Regions from separate parts of the Microbacterium sp. TWP3-1-2b2 genome, predicted to be linked through region 2. Evidence: riboswitches for the same ligand, from Rfam matches in the RefSeq annotation. Region 2 holds a riboswitch; the other holds the start of a gene.
The links. A riboswitch is a leader RNA that binds a small molecule or an ion and turns the genes downstream of it on or off. The one in region 2 is predicted to bind FMN.
Positions count from the first base shown of each region.

Region 1: another riboswitch for FMN. It lies ahead of pnuC (nicotinamide riboside transporter PnuC); the one in region 2 lies ahead of ribD (bifunctional diaminohydroxyphosphoribosylaminopyrimidine deaminase/5-amino-6-(5-phosphoribosylamino)uracil reductase RibD).

Region 1 covers NZ_JAFCTS010000001.1:2,823,669-2,833,311, reverse strand. The annotation lists gene ACP7AR_RS13970 (DUF808 domain-containing protein) at 1-278, shown strand, start outside; gene ACP7AR_RS13965 (DUF1345 domain-containing protein) at 300-1,007, opposite strand; gene ACP7AR_RS13960 (VOC family protein) at 1,109-1,768, shown strand; gene ACP7AR_RS13955 (protein-L-isoaspartate O-methyltransferase family protein) at 1,802-2,404, opposite strand; gene ACP7AR_RS13950 (DUF222 domain-containing protein) at 2,630-4,291, shown strand; gene ACP7AR_RS13945 (haloacid dehalogenase type II) at 4,322-5,011, shown strand; FMN riboswitch at 5,029-5,157, shown strand; gene pnuC (nicotinamide riboside transporter PnuC) at 5,232-5,948, shown strand; gene ACP7AR_RS13935 (J domain-containing protein) at 5,948-6,865, shown strand; gene pucL (factor-independent urate hydroxylase) at 6,893-7,843, opposite strand; gene uraH (hydroxyisourate hydrolase) at 7,848-8,192, opposite strand; gene uraD (2-oxo-4-hydroxy-4-carboxy-5-ureidoimidazoline decarboxylase) at 8,189-8,686, opposite strand; gene bcp (thioredoxin-dependent thiol peroxidase) at 8,716-9,192, opposite strand; gene allB (allantoinase AllB) at 9,189-9,643, opposite strand, start outside.
Region 2 covers NZ_JAFCTS010000001.1:1,523,468-1,533,110, forward strand. The annotation lists gene gdhA (NADP-specific glutamate dehydrogenase) at 1-197, shown strand, start outside; gene ACP7AR_RS07645 (gamma carbonic anhydrase family protein) at 323-919, opposite strand; gene ACP7AR_RS07650 (VOC family protein) at 1,018-1,377, shown strand; gene mfd (transcription-repair coupling factor) at 1,389-4,916, opposite strand; gene ACP7AR_RS07660 (GNAT family N-acetyltransferase) at 4,991-5,575, shown strand; gene ACP7AR_RS07665 (Fpg/Nei family DNA glycosylase) at 5,642-6,505, shown strand; FMN riboswitch at 6,583-6,727, shown strand; gene ribD (bifunctional diaminohydroxyphosphoribosylaminopyrimidine deaminase/5-amino-6-(5-phosphoribosylamino)uracil reductase RibD) at 6,780-7,823, shown strand; gene ACP7AR_RS07675 (riboflavin synthase) at 7,823-8,452, shown strand; gene ribA (GTP cyclohydrolase II) at 8,449-9,643, shown strand, end outside.

The sequences.
Region 1 (9,643 bases), 1.3 Mb from region 2:
GAACAGTCGCCATGCTGTGGGTCGGCGGGCACCTGCTGCTCGCGAATCTCGGCGAGGTCGGGCTGGTCTTCTTCAGCGACATGCTGCACGGCATCCATGACTTCCTTGCTCCCGCCGGTGGAGTCATCGCATGGATCGGCGAGACGTTCGTCTCGGCCGTGGCAGGCCTTGTCATCGGCCTCATCGTCGTCGGGGTGGTGCTGCTGATCGGGCGGATGCTGGGCAAGAACCCGAGCTTCCACGAGGGCGAAGAATCGCCGGCGACGGTGGCCGCCTGAGCCTGAGCCTGAGTCGCAGTCTCAGCCGAGCAGGCCGCCGAGCAGCAGCGACACCACCATCGCGACGATCACCGAATTGAAGACGAAAGCGAACAGCACGTTGGTGCGCACGAGCAGCCAGGCTTCGCGTGAGCGGATGCTGGCTGACACGGTCGCCGCCATGGTGGACAACAACACCGTCAGAGTCAGGTAGTCGCCGAACAACATGTCGTCGCCGGTCTCGAGGTGGATGTGCGCACGGTCGTCCGCAGTGTTCACGCGCAGGAACTCCAACGCGAATGCGTAGACCATAAGAGCCCACGATGACGCGACGCAGAGCAAGCCGAGCGCGACGTGCACCAGGCTCTGCCGATAATCCGGGTTCTGCGCGATGAGCAGACTGATGAGGATCGTGATCGACGCACCCGTCAGCGTCCAACTGGACGCGCCGCCGTAGCCGAACAGCAACGACCACCATCGTCGCTTCAACGCCCGTTCGCGACGAGATGTGGTTCCCAGCGCTCTCGGCCCACGGCGCGTATACGCCGCGTGCGTCCAGATCAGGTAGACGGCGGCGAACAGCGGCCAGGACGTCAGATAGAACAACACCCCTGCTTCGAAATGGCCGTCCGGTTCGGCGATGGAGATCTCGCCGCTCAGCGAGGCGATTGCGACGAGTCCGGCGCCAAGGGAAGTCGAGACCAGCGAGCTCCAGTTGGCCCTGGCTGTGTCACTCACGTATCTGGCCATTGCTGGTCAGTATAGGTGGGCGTCGCACAGCGGAGTTGCCGCTTGGATCGCACCCGGAGAAGGCCTTCTCGGTGGTCGGAAGCGGGCGTAGCCTCGACGGCATGGACGTCTTCGAGCAGCTCCTCCCGAAAGAATTCCATGCGACCGCCGGCGTCGAAGACTGGCGCGTGCTCTTCTGGGGAGCGCACGCGTTCTATCGCACGTCGTCATTCGCCGAGGCCGCGGAGTTCGTCGGCGCGATCTCCGTCGCAGCGACGACCGTCGGCCATGAGCCGGATGTGGACGTGCGTCCGGAGGGCGTGGTGATCAGGTCGTGCTCACGCCCCGACGGCGCGCTGACGCGCAAGGACGCCGACCTCGCGGCCACCGTCAGCGCAGCGGCGCGATCGATGGGATTGGTCGCTGACGCCAGCATGCTGATGGTGGTCGGCATCGCGGTGGCGCAGGATGCCGGTGTCGACACCCGCCCGTTCTGGGAAGCAGCCTTCGGCTACCGCCGAGTCGGAGATGAGGATCTGATCGATCCGCTGCGGCGCGGCCCGCATCTCTGGTTTCACGAGCTCAGCCCCGCGCGACCGGGTCGTGGACGGACGCACATCGATGTCTCAGTGCCGGCGGATCAGGCGGAGGGACGGGTTCGAGCGGCGGTCGCCGCCGGCGGGCGTATCGCTGACGAGGACACGGCGCCCGAGTCGTGGACGATCGCATCGCCGGATAATCACGGCGTCGACATCGCGGGGTGGGCGGACCTGGAGGCGTGAGGCTGTCTTGCTCCGCCTTGACCACGGAAGAGCTCAATGGTTCTCGCGTTCCTTGAGAGGAACGAAGCTGTAGCGCCCGGCATCCTCTCGCCGTTGGGGTCGCCCACCGGCGATGTCGACGACCGTCATCACCCCTGCGACCGGCACGACAAGGCGCCCGCCCTCGGCGAGCTGCGCCTCCAGCTGCACCGGAACCGCTGTCGCCTGTGCAGAGACGAGGATGCGGTCGAACGGCGCCTCATCGGGGAGACCCAGCGTGTCGGCGATCGCTTGCCGGATCTCGGCACGCACCCCCGTCTCCACAAGTCGCTCTCGTCCGTACCTCACCAGTTGCGGAACGAGTTCTACGCCGATGACCATGCCCATCTCGCCGGTCAGAGCCGCGAGCACCGCTGTGGTCCACCCCGAGCCGCTGCCCACGTCGAGCACGCGGTCGCCGTGCTGCACATCGAGCAGTCCCAGCATTCTGGCGACGGTCGACGGCTGCGAGTTCGTCGCATTCCAACCGATCAGCACCGGGTGGTCGGCGTCCGCAAGATGGCGCACTTCAGGAGGCAGGAAGTCTGCCCGAGGTGTCGATGACATCGCGGCTCGCACGCGTGCTTCTGTTGCGGGATCCACCGTGAGTGCGGACATGACTCGAACGTACGCCGGGGGATGCTGGGACACCAGATCGCATGTGTGTCGGTGGGGTCGAACCCTTGAGTGCTCGCGTTCGCCGCCGCGCCTGTTCAGTCATCGCGCGCCGGCGATCGTGCCCACCCTTCCTGCACCGAGGTTGGTTTCGGGTGGTTATCCACAGGTCGTGAATGTGCTCTGATCTGGGGTTTGAATGTCGGTGGTCTTGGGTTGAATGGGGGTATGGCATCACTGGCGGAGGAGTTGGCGGGCATCGATCGGTTGTTGGCCGATGCGATGGGGTCTTCCGGTGCTGTGCGGTTCGCGGGTGATGGTGAGCTCCTCGATGTCGTGCAGGCGTTGGGTCGTGTGCTGCGGCGGGTGGAGGGTGCGGTCGTTGCGGTGACGGAGCGGATCGTGGCGCGGGATCAGTGCGAGCGGGACGGGCGGTTCTCGACGCGGGCAGGGTGCCGTGATGCGGCGGAGGTGCTGCGGCGCACCCTTCTTGTGGACGGTGCGACCGCACGGCGGTTTGTGACCGCGGCGGGGGCCGTGCACCGGGAGGTGGACATCACCTCGGGCGGGTTGTTGCCGGGGAAGTTCCCCGGACTGGCTGCGGCGTTGGCTGAGGGCTTCTTGTCGTTGGGTGGGTTTCTCGCGTGCACGGGACCGTTGCAGAAAGCGGTGCGGATCGGGGTTGCGGATCGTTTGGCGGCGGATACGGTGCTGGCCAGGTTCGCATGCGGGCTGCCGTTGGATGGTTCCGGGGACGACACCGACGACACCACAGCGGCGGTCGAGCGGGCGCCGTTGCCGACGACGGATGAGCTCGCCGCGTTGGCTGCGCATATTGTGGCGCGTCTTGATCCGGATGGTGCGGAGCCGTCGGATCGTGCGGGGAAGCGGCGGCGGCACTTCACGATCGGGAAACTCCGGGACGGATCCGTGCCCGTGCGGGGCGAGCTGCTCCCGGAAGTCGCGGCACAGTTGCAGAAACTCATCGACAGTCTCCTGAACCCGAAAACGGGAGACGAGGGCAGCGGTTCTGCGGTGCGGTTTCGTCCGTCCGACGACACGGGCGACGGGGAGCGTGGCGAAGACGACCACGAGCATGGTGGCGACGGGGACCGTGACGGGTCCGCGGCGAAGTACTCCACCGGCAGCGCTGAGTACGGGGCGGAGGAGGTGTCGGATCGTGCGGACGGGCTCGAACCCCACAAGGCAACGTCGCCGCCGGTGGAGTCAGCGGACCTGCGCACGCACGCTCAGAAACGTCACGACGCGTTCGCGACCGCGCTGATGGTCGCCGCCGCTTCCGGAGGCATGCCCACCCTCGGCGGTGCCGCACCGACGCTGGTCGTCTCCGTCACCGCAGAAGACTTCGCCCACCGCACCGGCCGGGCAACCGTCGAAGGCGCCGGGTACGACGTCCCCCTCGGGGCGGCCGATAATGCCGGATGCGCCGGAGGGATCCAACGGGTCCTGTTCGATGAGAACGGTGCGATCGTCGCAATCAGCACCAGCGCGCGCCTGTTCAACGCAACCCAACGCCGGGCGATCGTGCTCAGAGACCGCGAATGCCTCATCCCCGGCTGCCACATCCCCGCCGAATGGTGCGAGATCCACCACGTGCAAGAGCATGCTCGCGGCGGACCGACGCATACGAGCAACGGGGCCCCCCTGTGCTGGCACCACCACCGCACCCTCGACGAAGGCAACTGGCGAATCCGCATCCGAAACGGGCTCCCCGAAATCCGAGGCCCCGGATGGTGGGACCCCTACGCCCGATGGCGATCCCCACACCTCGACTACCAAGCCGTCGACGACGCCCTCGACCACACCCGCAACACCGCACGTGCACGAGAACCCGCACAAGAACGAGAACCCACATGGAACACGCGGTGATGCAGGGCTGTTGGCCCTGAAATGATGCAGTTGGCTGACGTCGATGTCGTCGTATTCGACGTGCTGGGGACCCTTGTCGACGAGCCGACGGGGCTGCGAACCGCGATTCGCGCGGCAGTCCCCCACGCTGACGTCCGGCAAGTGCGGTCCCTGGCCGAGAGTTGGCAGCGATTCGTCGCCCGTGAGCAGACCGAGATCGCCGAAGGGCGCCGCACGTACGTCGACTCGGAGGTGCTCGACGCAGAAGCTGCCCGCCATGTCCTCGACGACGCAGCAGCCTTGGGAGTTGTTGCACAGCCGGACGCCCTCACTCACCTCGCGACCGCGAGCAGGCGCCTTCCACCGTGGCCGGATTCCGTCGCCGAACTCGAGCGCCTCACCGCGCGTCTGCCCGTGCTCGCACTCTCCAACGCGGGTCCGACGACGCTCCTTCACCTCGCCGCGCACAGCGGCATGCGGTGGCACCACGCCGTGACAGCTCACGAAGTCAGCGCGTACAAGCCCGCACCCGCGCTCTACGAACGCGCCGTGCAGGTCGCCGATCGAGCGCCGGAAAGAATCCTCATGGTCGCTGCCCATGCCTGGGATCTCCGCGCGGCGCAGAAGGCCGGCATGCGCACCTGCTACGTCGGTCGGCCGGTCGGCGATCCGCCGACGGCATCCGATCATTTCGACCTGACCGTCGCCGGACTTGACGAGCTCATCCCCAGCCTCGGGTAAAGTTCCGGATGAACACACACGTGCTCCGGGGTCGGTGAAATTCCGAACCGGCGGTCATAGTCCGCGACCCGCAGCTCTTCGGAGCTTCGGTTGAACCGGTGGAACTCCGGTACCGACAGTCAAAGTCTGGATGGGAGAAGCACAGCGTGAGCTGTGTGCGGCGACGCGCACGGCGGCTCGCAGCATCCTCCTCGGCAGCATCGATGCCGAATGGAGAACGATGGAAATCCTGCGCTGGCTGGTCGACGCCTTCAACTCGCAATGGGTGCTGCCCGGCGGGCAGAGCCTGCTCATCCGCGAAGTCGTCGGCAACGTCTTCGGTCTCGCCAGCGCCCTCGGCGGCATGCGCCGCAAGATCTGGGCGTGGCCGGTCGGAATCATCGGCAACCTGCTGCTGCTGACGGTGTTCCTCGGCTCCATCCTCAACCCCGCCCATTCGCTGCCGAACCTGCTCGGCCAGGCAGGTCGCCAGATCATGTTCATCGCCGTCGCGATCTACGGCTGGGTCCGCTGGCGCCAAGCGAAGGCAGACGGCGGGCAGGTGACGCCCCGCTGGGCACCGAACGGCGCTCGCGTCGGTCTCGTCCTCGTGATGATCATCGGCACGATCGCCCTCACTCCCCTGTTCCGTCTGCTCGGCTCATGGGAGCCGGTCTGGGCGGATGCCTGGACCTTCGTCGGCTCCTTGCTCGCGACATACGGCATGGCGAAGGGGTGGACCGAGTTCTGGCTCATCTGGATCGCTGTCGACGTCGTCGGCGTCCCCCTTCTGTTCAGCTCCGGCTACTACGCCACTGGCTTCATGTACGTCTTCTACGGCATCTTCACCGCCGTCGGCTTCGTGGTCTGGTGGCGCGCGCACGCGAACGCCAAACCGAAGATCGAAACGATCATGCCGGACCCGAGGTTGGTGAAGACCGACGAGAATGGACAGTGATGTTCGACAGCCCGCTCTCCGCCTCGGCCTACGAGGTGCTCGGCGTCGACCCCGCTGCGACAGATGACGAGATCAAGCGCGCGTTTCGCCTGCGCCTGCGTCAGACGCATCCGGATGCCGGTGGAGATGCCGCCGCCTTCATCCAGGTGCAACGGGCATGGGAACTCGTCGGCACGGCCGAAGCACGCGCGACATACGACAGGGGCCACGGCTTCACCGATGAAGAGGTGACGTGGAACGGCTGGCAGGCACCCCCCGCTCGCACGGACACCCGTCCGAAGGCGCGCTCCTACGGTCACCCTGGCGGATGGCGTCGCGAGCGCTACCTGTCGCTGATCCGCGAATGGGCGGGCCACGGCGTCGAAGTCCGCGACCCTTACGACCCGGCGCTCGTGCGATCAGCCCCGCATGAACTGCGCCGCATGCTCGCCGATGCCCTCGCCGAAGAGGAGACGGCGCGCACCGTCTCCGAGCTCGGCATGGGCTTCACCGTCTGGCACGACGTCGCCACCGGCGCACACCCCGACGACAAACTCGACCACGTCATCCTCAGCCCATCAGGACTCTATGGCGTGCTGTCGGAGGACTTCGGTGAGATCGTCCGCTTCCGGCGCGGCGAGATCATCGGCCCGGCCGTCGACGGTGCCGCACCCATCGCCGCGCTCCTCGCACGCATGCGCGTCGTGGCCCGCTCGGCCCGCGTCCGCTTCGGCGGCGCCATCGTCGTGCTCCCGGACGACGATCTCGACCAGGCAATCACCCCGCTCGGGAAGGTTCGCGGAGTCCCGGTGGTCGTCGTGCGCCGTAGCGCCCTGCGCACCGTGCTGCGCCAGGGCGTGCCAGGCGCGCGCGACATCGGCGGCAATGAGCTGTTCGATGTGCGCACGCGCCTGCAGCATGCGGTGCGATTCGTCTGAGGGCTGATCCGGATCGAGCAGAGGCGCTCAGCAGAACGAGCTGACCGCCTCCCATGCGGACGCCACCTCGGCCTGACCCTCGCGCGTCACGGCGGCTTCGATCAGACCGTATGAGCGATCGGAGGCGAAGAACACCTCATTGGGGTTGTCGAGACCGTACGACTCGAGATCGACGACGAAATGATGCTTGTTGGGCATCGAGAAGCGGATCTCCGCGATCTCGGGATGCGCGGTGAGCACGGCGCGTCCCATGTCGAACAGCGTCGCCTGCAGCGCCGCCGAGTAACGCCGGGTGAATTCCTCGAGCAGGATGCGTTTCACATCCGCATAGATCGCGTTGAAGTCCAGGTCTCTGGACCCAGCATCCGGTGCGTATCGCCAGCGCGCCGAGACATCGGTCGCGAGGATACGGTCGGTGGTCTCCTTGAGCGACGTGTAACGATCCCTCGGGAAACCGACGAATCCGGACTGCGTCGTCTTGAGCACCGTCAGTCCCTTGAGCCCCGCGATGATGTGGCGCTCTGCTCCCTCGGCGACGACGACTGCCGTACGCGTCTCCTGCCCCGATCGGACGAACGAGTGGTCATGCTCCTCACCGTCTACCAGGATCCGATCCCAGGCGTAGCTCTCGGCGAGCCAGCGTCCGCCTTCGACCCAGTCGAACTCTCCGGTGAAGTGATCCGACAGACGCAGCAGGAAGGCTTCAGGTGAGCCGATCCCTTCTCGGGCGAAGCAGAAGACGGTGTTCTTCTGAGTGTCGGTCGCGACGACGTGACCGTTGTCGCCGTCGAGGTGCGCAGCCCTGAAGTCGCCGCGCAACTGAGAGGTGACGTTGAGATCCTCGATCGAATGCCGGTCGCCGTCTCTGGTGACCTTGACGACACGGACCTCGGCTTTGCCGTACTGGTTCGGGCCGAGGATGATGCCGTCGTTCGGCGTCACGGTGTCTGTCTCGGTGTGGGTCATGATGTCGGTCATCGTTCTAACTTCCTCGGTAGGTCGAATATGCGAAGGGGCTCAGCAGAAGCGGCACGTGGTAGTGACGCTGCTCGTCATCGACGACGAAAGTGAGCACGACTTCGGGATAGAAGGTGGGCGTATCGGTGCGGGCGTAGTATCCGCCGGTGTCGAAATGGAGTCGGTAGGTGCCCGCGGGAACCGCCTCCGGTCCGAGCTGTCTGGCCCGGCCATCGGCATCCGTGACCCCTTCGGCGAGCGGCATCCACTCGCCGTCCCTGAGGGCGGACAGCACGACAGCGATACCAGGAGCAGGCAGCCCCTGGACGGCATCGAGCACGTGAGTGGTGATGTGCGACACAGTTGTCATGCGGTTATCGTTCCTCTCAGTCGGAGCAGCGCGATCTCTCGCAGCTGCCCGGCGATGATCCGCTCCTCCGAGTCGGGATCGTGCTGCAGGCGTTCTCGCAGGCTCGACAGGATCTCGGCCGCGGAGCGTCCGAGAGCGCGGATCAGGAAGACCCGGCCGAAGCGCTCCTCATACGCGAGGTTGCCCTCGCGCAGAGCCTGCTGAACCTCGGCATCCGAAGGGTCGACCCCGGCCTGCTCCGAGCGCGAGAGCGTCGCTTCTCTACTGTCGCCTCCTGCTCGTTCGCCGATCCGCGGATGGTGAGCGAGGGCCGAATCGATCTCCTCAGTCGTGAACGGATCAGCTGCGCGAGCCGCTTCCGCCATGAGAGAGTCGACCGACTCGAAGGGACGGCGATCGACGATGTCCTCGCACCATCGCGTCACATCGACACACGGCCTGAGCGCGGCGACGGCATCGCCTCGCTCCGCCGCATTGAACTCCTCAAGCATCATCGCTCGATCTCTTCCTATTGATTCGGTGGTCATGTGAGTAGTGCATCCCGGAGACGGGCGACATGGCCTTCCGCGTTGACGTTGTACTCCACGGACGAGACGACACCGTCCGCGTCGACCACCACCGTGGTGCGGATCAGACCGTCGAACGTGCGTCCGTTCACCGTCTTCTGCCCCCACGCGCCCCACTCCCTGGCGACGGCGGAATCCTCGTCGGAGAGCAGGGGAAAACTCAGTTGCTCGGCATTCGCGAACTCCGCGAGTCTCGACACAGGGTCCGGTGAGATCCCGAGCACGGTGTAACCAGCACCTTGGAACGATCCGAGATTGTCGCGGAAATCGCACGCCTCGGTGGTGCAGCCCGGCGTGAACGCCGCCGGGTAGAAGTACACGATCACTGGCGTGCCGCGCAGTTCGGACAGTGTGCGCTGTTGACCGGACGCGTCGGTGAGCGTGAAGTCCGGCGCGGTCTGGCCGACCTCGAGCTCTTCAGATGAGTTGATCATGCGGGTTCTCCGTTCTCGATGTCTTGGGCAGTTCCACGCGCAGTTCCACGACGCAGCAGCCGACCACGGGGAGCATCGCTCTCCACCGGCGCCCCGGCGAGGTATGTCTTCCGCACGACCCCGGTGAGCTCCTGCCCGTCGTAGGGCGTGATCGGATGCCGGTGCGAGAGCCGCTTCGCATCCACGACGAACGTGTCCTCGGGGGCGAACACGGCGAAATCGGCCGCCGCGCCTTCGACGATGCGGCCTTTGTCCGCGAGTCCCACTCTTGCGGCCGGCTTCTCGGACATGAGGGCGACCACGTGCGCGAGGGAGAGCCCGCGCCTGCGCGCATGCGTCCACACCAGTGAGAGCCCCAACTGCAGCGAGGCGATGCCACCCCAGGCCAGCGAGAAGTCACCGTCACCGGCGAACTTCATCTCCGGTGTCGACGGCGAATGATCCGAGACGA
Region 2 (9,643 bases):
TGAGCCAGAACGCTTCCCGCCAGCGCTGGAGTTTCGGTGACAGCGAGAACAAGCTGCGAGAGATCATGGCCGACATCCACGACGCCGCGTTCCAGGCCGCCGAGAAGTACGAGGTGCCGGGCGACTACGTGACCGGTGCCAACATCGCCGGCTTCCAGCGGGTCGCTACGGCGATGCTCGCCCAGGGCGTGATCTGAGCCGCGGCGCATCACACATGCACGATGCGGTCACAGATGCACGAGAGATCACGGCGATCTCTCGTGCATCTGCGCTCACGTCGTGCATCTGTTGACGAAACACCAGACCGAGCGGATGCCGCGACTCACGCCGGGCGATCGTCGGCGTGCCTCGCCAGCGAACGGCCGTAGCGCTCGGTGAGCTGCACCATGACATCCGGGGTGTCGCGATCGACCCCGAACACGTAGCCGGGAAAGTCGAGCTCCCGCTGTGCTGCCCAGATCTCCTCGTGCCTGTCTGGTGAGAGCACGAGCAGCGGATCGCCGACCGCGACCCAGCCGATCGGGACGACCGTGTCCTCTGGGAGTGTCGTCCGCAGGTGCACGACCGCGTTGATGCGCACCTCGGCGCGATCGCCGATGTGCGCACCGTTGAACACGCGTGTCCCTGTTGCGAGGAACACCTCGTTCCCGATAACCGCACCGGACACGGATGCCCCTGGGCCGATCAGCACGTGGTCGCCGACGTGCACAGGATTGGCGGAACTGGCCCGCACGATCGCGTTCTCCATCACGATGACGTTCTCGCCCAGGGTGATCGGGCCGCCCTCCGCAGTGATCACGGCGCCGTGCAGCACTTGGCAGTCCGGTCCGATCTCCACGTCGCCGGAGATGACGGCGGTGGGCGCGATGACGGCGGTCTCATGGACGCGGGGGCGAACCCCGAGGTGCTCGTACAACATGCGGCCAGACTAGTCCTACCGGAACGTGTGCGATCGGCCTTCCCGCTCGAACCCACTCACCCTTGTGCCACGTCTCGTGGTGGGCGTACGGTCTCGGCATGACGGTGACGAGGCTGTTCCCTATCCTGCGCACGACCGATCTGTCGCGACTGGTGATGTTCTACGAGCGAGCGTTCTCGGCAACCGTCGATTATCGCTACGAGCACGAGGGGCGAGCCGTCTATGTGGCGCTCGCGGTGGGCGGCGGCGCCATCGGGATCGGTCATGAACCCGAGGTGTCGAGCGGTGATCCGGTAGCGATCTGGCTGTACGTCGATGAGGTCGACAGCGCGTACTCGCGAGCGACGGATGCCGGGGCGACGCCGGTCGCGGCCCCCGACGACATGCCCTGGGGCGAACGCGTCGCGCAGGTGCGCGATCCCGACGGCACACTGCTCTATCTCGGCTCGGCGGCCTGATCCGCCCGGGGTCAGCTCCCGGCCTTGACCGGCTCAGGGAACAGGGCGATGAGCAGCTGCGACACCCATCCGAGGATGTCGGCATCCACCGGCAGCGGTACGAGCAGCGCCTCTCCTCCGCCGACCAGCTTGGCCTTCGGGTACAGCCGCTGCAAGCGCACCTTCATCGAATCCTCAAGGCGCGCCGGAGCGATCCGCAGGTTCGACCCCATGACGACGACATCCGTGAGACCGGCCGTGGCCGCACGTCGACGCAGTCGCGCGATCGCGAACAGACCGTCGACCTCCTCCGGAGGCGTGCCGTAGCGGTCGGTGAGCTCCTCGACCACGAGGTCGATGGCATCGTCCTTCGCCGTCGCGGCTGCCGCAGCAGACAGCTTCTGGTAGGCCTCGAGGCGCAGTCGCTCGCTGTCGATGTACGTCTCGGGGATGCGCGCATCCACCGGCACCTCCATCCGGAGTTCATTGCCGGTCTCGACGTCCTCGCCGCGGAAGTTCGCCACTGCTTCGCCGACCATCCGCAGGTACAGGTCGAACCCGACGCCGGCGATGTGACCGGCCTGCTCTCCGCCGAGCATGTTGCCTGCTCCGCGCAGCTCGAGGTCCTTCAACGCCACCTGCATGCCGCTGCCGAGGTCGTTGTTCACTGCGATGGTCTGCAGACGATCAGCCGCGGTCTCGGACAGCGGCTTCGAGTCGTCGTAGAGGAAGTAGGCGTACGCGCGCTCCCGCCCTCGTCCCACGCGCCCACGGAGCTGATGCAACTGGCTGAGGCCGTACTTGTCGGCCTTGTCGATGATGATGGTGTTCGCGTTCGAGATGTCCAGTCCCGTCTCGACGATCGTCGTCGAGACGAGCACATCGAACTTGCGCTCCCAGAAGTCGTCGACGACCTGCTCGAGCAGGTGCTCGCCCATCTGCCCGTGGGCTACGGCGATCCGCGCCTCAGGCACGAGCTCGGCCAACTCCGAAGCGACCCGCTGGATCGACTGCACGCGGTTGTGCACGAAGAACACCTGGCCCTCGCGCAGGATCTCGCGCCTGATCGCCGCGGCCATCTGCTTGTCGCTGCGCGGACCGACGAAGGAGAGGATCGGATGCCGATCCTCGGGCGGTGTGGCGAGAGTCGACATCTCGCGAATGCCCGTGACCGCCATCTCGAGCGTGCGCGGAATCGGCGTCGCGCTCATCGCGAGGATGTCGACGTTCGTCTTCAGTTTCTTCAGCTTGTCCTTGTGCTCGACACCGAAGCGCTGCTCCTCATCGATGATGAGCAGCCCGAGATCCTTGAACATGATCTGATCCGTGAGGATGCGGTGCGTGCCGATCACCATGTCGACCGAGCCGTCGAGCAGGCCTTCAAGGGTGAGGCGAGCGTCCTTGTCGGTCTGGAAACGTGACAGCGCGCGCACCTTCACCGGGAACCCGGCGAAGCGCTCGGCGAACGTCTCGAAGTGCTGCTTGACCAGCAGCGTCGTCGGGACGAGCATCGCGACCTGCTTGCCGTCCTGGATCGCCTTGAACGCGGCGCGGACGGCGACCTCGGTCTTGCCGAACCCGACATCGCCGGAGAGCAGTCGGTCCATCGGGATCGGCCGCTCCATGTCGGCCTTGATCTCGTCGATCGTCTGCAGCTGGTCGGGCGTCTCGGCGAACGGGAACGCCTCTTCCAGCTCACGCTGCCATGGGGTGTCCGGTCCGAACGCGTGCCCCTTCGCCGACATCCGCGCCGAATAGAGCTTCACGAGCTCGACGGCGATGTCGCGCACTGCGCGGCGGGCCTTTCCCTTGGCCGCTGACCAGTCGCTGCCGCCCATCTTCGAGAGCGTGGGCGATTCGCCGCCGACGTACTTCGAGAGCAGGTCGAGCTGGTCGGTCGGGACGTACAGCTTGTCACCCGGGTAGCCGCGCTTGGATGGCGCGTACTCCAGCACCAGATAGTCGCGTGTGGTCTTGGTGGCGTTGCGCCCGCCTGTCGACACCTCGCGCTGCGTCATCTCGATGAACTTCGCGATGCCGTGCGTCGCGTGCACGACGAAGTCACCGTTCTTGAGCTGCAGCGGGTCGACGACGTTCTTACGGCGCGATGCGAGTCTCTTCACCACGCGTTGGTCACCGCCGATGGTGCGGCCGTAGAACTCGTTGTCGGTGAGGACGGCGAGCTTCGCCTCTGGCACCTGGAACCCCGCCTCGAGCGCGCCGAGGACGAGCGTCGCGACGCCGGCCTCTGGTGCGTCTGTGAGCGAATCGACGATGCGAGCCGCGAGCCCCCGATCGGACAGCACGTCTCTGGCGCGGTCGACGAGACCCGAACCGGATGCCGCGATCACGAGGCGCCACCCGTCGGCGAGCCGTCCCTGCACGAAATCGATCGCGCCGTCCACGTTGCCGTGGAAGGACGGGATGATCGACGCGTCGATGTTCGCTGCGTCGTCATCGTCACTGGCGAACGGGCTGAAACGCCACCAGACGCCTTCGCGCTCGCGCACGATCTCGCGCAGCCTGGCCACGCTGATGAAGTCGCCGGCCCCCAGATCGATCGGCGCCGAGGCACCGGAGGTGGCGGCGCTCCACGCCGCGTCGAGGAACTCGCGGTTGGTCTCACCGAGACTCTGCGCTCGAGCGGTCGAGCGCTCAGGGTCCACGAGCGCGACGGCGGTGCCTTCTGGGAAGTACTCGGCGAGCGACTTCAGCGGCCCGGACACTGCGGGCAGCAGCGACTCCATCCCCTCGACAGGAATGCCCTCGGCCATCTTCTCCAGCATCCCGGCGATCGCTGGGAAACCGGAGATAAGAGAGCGCGCACGGTCTCGCACGTCAGCGGTCAGCAGCAGTTCACGGGTCGCCGGCAGCTCCACACGGTCGACATCCCCCGGGAGGGAGCGCTGGTCGGCCACCGAGAAGGCACGGATCTGGTCGATCTCATCGCCGAAGAACTCGACACGGTACGGATGCTCGGATGTCGGCGGGAAGACGTCGAGAATGCCGCCGCGCACGGCGAACTCACCGCGGCGCGAGACCATGTCGACACGCGAGTACGCGCGCTCGACGAGTTGCTCGATCGCACTGTCGAGTTCGAGTCCTCGAGCGCCGAGTGCGAGCTCCAACGGTGCGGTGTCGCCCAGATTCGCCGCGATCGGCTGCAGCGCTGCGCGTACCGAGGCGACGACGACGAGCGGCCGTTCTCCAGACCAGGTCGTGATGCGTCGAAGTGTGTCCAGGCGTCGACCGACCGTGTCCGGGCTGGGGCTCAGACGTTCGTGCGGCAGCGTCTCCCATGCCGGAAAACTGAGGATCTCAGCATCCGGAACATACGAGCCGAGCGCCGCCGCGAGCGATTCCGCGCGACGACCCGTCGGCGCGATGACAAGCAGTGATGCCGGATGTCCTGAACCCGCACGCTTGTCGAGCAGTCCCGCGATCGTCGGGGCATCGAGGCCGTCGACCAGCCCCAGATCGGCATCGGTCTGCGCCCAGGTGAGGGCGTCATGGTAAAGAGACGCCTCTTCCAAGGCGCGCAGAATCCCCGGAACAGTCACCTGACGAGCTTAGTCCGCCCCGCAGACACCGGGGTTGCTCATCGCCGGCTGACACCTCGCCATAGGATTTCGGGATGGAACCCGTCATCCTGAGCACCGACCGCCTCGTTCTCCGCGCACCGACGACCGATGACGTCGATGCGATCACGGACGCGTGTCAGGACCCGGAGATCCCGCGCTGGACGACCGTTCCGAGCCCGTACACGCGTGCAGACGGCGAAGACTTCGTGAAGCTGGTCACCGGCTGGTGGGAATCCGGCGAAGAGACCGTCTGGGGCCTGTTCCATCACGAGGTGCTCGTCGGAATGATCGGCCTGCACAACATCGCACCCCACGCCACCGGTGCGTCGGCCGAGATCGGATTCTGGGCGACCGCCGGCACGCGCGGGAAGGGATTCATGGTCGAAGCGGCTCGCGTGGTGATCGATTGGGGCTTCGCAGAGCTGGACCTCGCCCGCATCCGCTGGCAGGCGGTCGCCGGGAACGTCGCATCCGCCCGCACCGCGCGCGCACTCGGATTCCGCTATGAGGGCCTCCAACGGCAGGCCCTCACCAGCCCTCGTGGCCGCGACGACGGCTGGATCGCCGGGCTCCTGCCCACCGACGATCGCGCACCGGTCGAGTGGAGCGTCCTGCCCGGCGCGGACTCCTCGAGCTGAAGGGTCGTGCCGGTTCATCTCAGGATGCCGGTGGCCCGTGTCGCATCCCAATGGCAGGATGAGGACATGCCGGAGATGCCTGAGGTGCAAGGGCTGGTCGCGTTCCTCGGCGAGCGCGCCGTCGGCCGCACGATCACGCGGACGAGCGTCGGAGCGATCGCCGCCCTGAAGACTTTCGATCCGCCGAACACCGCCCTGCACGGTGCGCAGATCACAGCATCCACTCGTCACGGCAAGTTCATCGTCCTGTCATGCGGCGACGACCTGCACCTCGTGTTCCACCTCGCGAAGGCCGGTTGGCTGCGCTGGTACGAGATGCTGCCGGTGACGCTCATCAAGCCGGGCAAGTCGCCGATCGCGCTGCGTGTCGCCCTCAACGACGACAGCGGGTTCGATCTCACCGAAGCGGGGACGAAGAAGTCGCTCGCCGTCTACGTCGTGCGCGACCCTCAAGACGTGCCCGGCATCGCACGACTCGGACCGGATCCGCTGGATGACTCGTTCGATCGCGCCGCGTTCGCGGCACTGTTGGATGGCCGTCGCACGCAGATCAAAGGGCTGCTGCGCGATCAGTCCGTCCTCGCAGGCATCGGCAATGCCTACTCCGACGAGATCCTGCACGCCGCACGCATGTCGCCGTATGCGATTGCCGCAACGCTCGACGAGGCGGAGATCGATCGTTTGTTCACCGCGATGCGCACGACGCTGACGGATGCCGTGGCCGAAGCATCCGGCAAACCACCCTCCGATCTCAAGGATGCCAAGCGACGAGGGATGCAGGTGCACGCGCGACGAGGAGAGCCGTGCCCGGTCTGCGGTGACACGGTGCGCAGCGTGTTCTTCGCGGACAGGTCGCTCGAATACTGCCCCACGTGCCAGACCGGCGGCAAGCCTCTCGCCGACCGACGGCTTTCGCGGCTTCTGAAGTAGATCCTTCGACACGCTCAGCAGTCGTCAGTCGGTCACGGAATGAAATGCGTGTGCATACGTTGACTACACTGAGCATCAACGTGCTCCGGGGTCGGTGTGAATCCGAACCGGCGGTGACAGTCCGCGAGCGTCGAGGGAAACCGAGATGCCGATCCGGTGGAATTCCGGTACCGACGGTGATGCGAGAGATATCTCGCTAGTCCGGAAGGGAGGCAGCACGATGCGCGCACGCGCGCCGTCTGTCATCCCCGGAGCAAGAGCAGAAGGACGACGGATGGCAGTGCATGAGGTGGAGCGCCACGCGATGACCCGTGCGCTCGAGCTGGCCGCACGCGGACCACGAGGGGCCAACCCTCAGGTGGGCGCCGTCATCCTCTCCCCCGCAGGTGAGATCCTCGCCGAGGGATGGCACCACGGCGCCGGCACCCCGCACGCCGAGATCGATGCCCTGTCGAAGCTCCAGGGCGACGCTGCACGGGGAGCGACTGCTGTCGTCACCCTCGAACCCTGCAACCACACCGGTCGCACCGGTCCCTGCTCGCTCGCACTCATCGACGCCGGAATCTCGCGCGTGATCTACGCGCTCGACGATCCCGGTGTCGTCTCAGGTGGTGGCGCCGAGCGACTGCGAAGCGCCGGCGTCGAGGTCGAAGCAGGCGAACAGGCAGACGGCGCCCGCGCCCTCATCTCGGACTGGCTCACGGCGCAGCGCCTCGGCCGCCCGCACATCACCGTGAAGTGGGCGCAGAGCCTGGATGGCCGCGCCGCAGCGGCCGACGGCTCGAGCCAGTGGATCACCGGATCCGCAGCACGCGCCGATGTGCACCGCCGTCGCGCAGCGGCCGACGCGATCATCGTCGGCACCGGCACAGTTCTCGCGGACGACCCTGCGCTCACCGCCCGCGACGGCGACACGCTCTACGAACACCAGCCGATACCGGTGGTGATCGGCTCGCGTGAGACGCCGACCGACGCGGCGGTGCGCCGGCACCCGCACGAGGCGCTGTTCTATGCCGCGGGCGACCTGCAGTCGGTGATCGCCGATCTGCATGAGCGCGGCATCCAGAGCGCCTTCATCGAAGGCGGGCCCACGCTCGCCAGCTCGTTCATCGCTGCCGGTCTCGCCGATCGCGTGCTCGCGTACGTCGCTCCCGTTCTGCTGGGCGGTGGCCGACTGGCGCTCACCGAGATCGGCGTACCGACGATCTCGGCCGCGCGTCGACTCGCGGTCGAAGAATGGGTCCCGCTCGGCGCCGACATGCTTGCCATCGCCACGTTCGAAGACAACGAGTCCGACCACAACGAAGGAGTCCGCTGATGTTCACCGGAATCATCGAGGAGATCGGCGAGATCACTGCGATCGCGCCTGCCGGCGACGGGTGGCGGCTGACCGTCCGGGCGCCGAAGGCAGCGCACGATCCCGTGCACGGCGAGTCGATCGCCGTCTCCGGCGTGTGCCTCACTGTCGTCGGGTCGACGCTCGACACGTTCGACGCTGACGTGATGAAGCAGACGCTCGACGTATCGGCACTCGCCGCAGCATCCGTCGGCACCCGCGTCAACATCGAGAAGGCGATGCCCGTCGGCGCGCGCCTCGGCGGGCACATCGTGCAGGGCCACGTCGACGGCACCGGCGAGGTCCTCGACGTTCGGCCCGGCGCTGAGTGGAGCGTACTGCGCATCTCCCTGCCTGCGGATCTCGCGCCTCTGGTCGTGGACAAGGGCTCGATCGCCGTGGACGGAACCTCTCTCACCGTCAGCGCCGTCAGCGACGCCGCGGCCGATCACGCCTGGTTCGAGATCTCGCTCATCCCGGAGACTCTCGTCGCGACCACACTCGGATCCCGCTCCGTCGGCGATCGCGTCAATCTTGAAACCGACATCCTCGCCCGTCATGTCGAGCGCCTGCTCGCGTTCCGGGCTGTCTCGGAAGGAGGCTCGCGATGAGCCTTGCCACGATAGAAGAAGCTCTCGCGTCTCTGCGCGCCGGCCGACCGGTCATCGTCGCCGACGATGAGAACCGCGAGAACGAGGGAGACGTCATCCTCTCGGCCGAACTCGCCACACCCGAATGGGTCGCATGGACGGTGCGCTGGTCATCCGGCTTCATCTGCGCGCCGATGCCGGCCGACCTCGCCGACAGCCTGAACCTTCCGCCCATGGTCGAGTCGAACGAGGACGCCCGCTCCACCGCCTACACGGTCAGCGTCGATGCGGCAGAGGGTGTCACGACGGGGATCAGCGCATCGGACCGCGCACACACGCTCAACGTGCTGGCCGACCCGGCATCGACATCGACCAGCGTGATCCGGCCAGGGCACGTGCTGCCACTGCGGGCCGTCGACGGCGGTGTCCGAGAGCGCGGGGGGCACACGGAAGCCGCAGTCGACCTGATGAAACTGGCAGGTCTTCAGCCCGTCGGCGCGATCGCAGAGGTCGTCGCCGAGGACGGCAGCATGATGCGTCTGCCTGGACTCAAGGAACTCGGCGCACGTGACGCTGTGCCCGTGATCACGATCGAGCAGCTCATCGCTCACCTCAACGAGATCGATCCTCAGGATGAACCCGTCGTGTCGTCGCGCGCAGGCAAGCGTCGAGTGAGCCTTCGAGCAGATGCCACGGTTCCGACCGATCACGGCACGTTCCGCTTCCTCGCGTACAAGGACCGCGTGACCGGCACCGACCACATCGCGGTCGTGTCCGGCGAACTCGGCGAGACGGCTCTGGTGCGCGTGCACTCCGAGTGCCTGACCGGTGAGGCGTTCGGATCGCTCAAGTGCGAGTGCGGACCGCAGCTCGACGCTGCCCTCGACGCGATCGAGAAAGAGGGCGGCGTCGTCATCTACATGCGCGGTCATGAGGGGCGCGGCATCGGTCTCATCAACAAGCTGCGCGCCTACAGCCTGCAGGAAGAGGGCCTCGACACCGTCGATGCCAATCTCGCCCTTGGGCTGCCGGCAGATGCCCGCGAGTACGCGGCGGCCGCCGGCATCCTCAGTGATCTCGGCATCTCGAAGGTGCGCCTGCTGACCAACAACACCGACAAGGTGAAGCAGCTCCGCGAACTCGGACTCGACGTCGCGGAGCAGGTGCCGCTGATCGTCGGCGTCGGACCGAACAATCACCAGTACCTCGAGA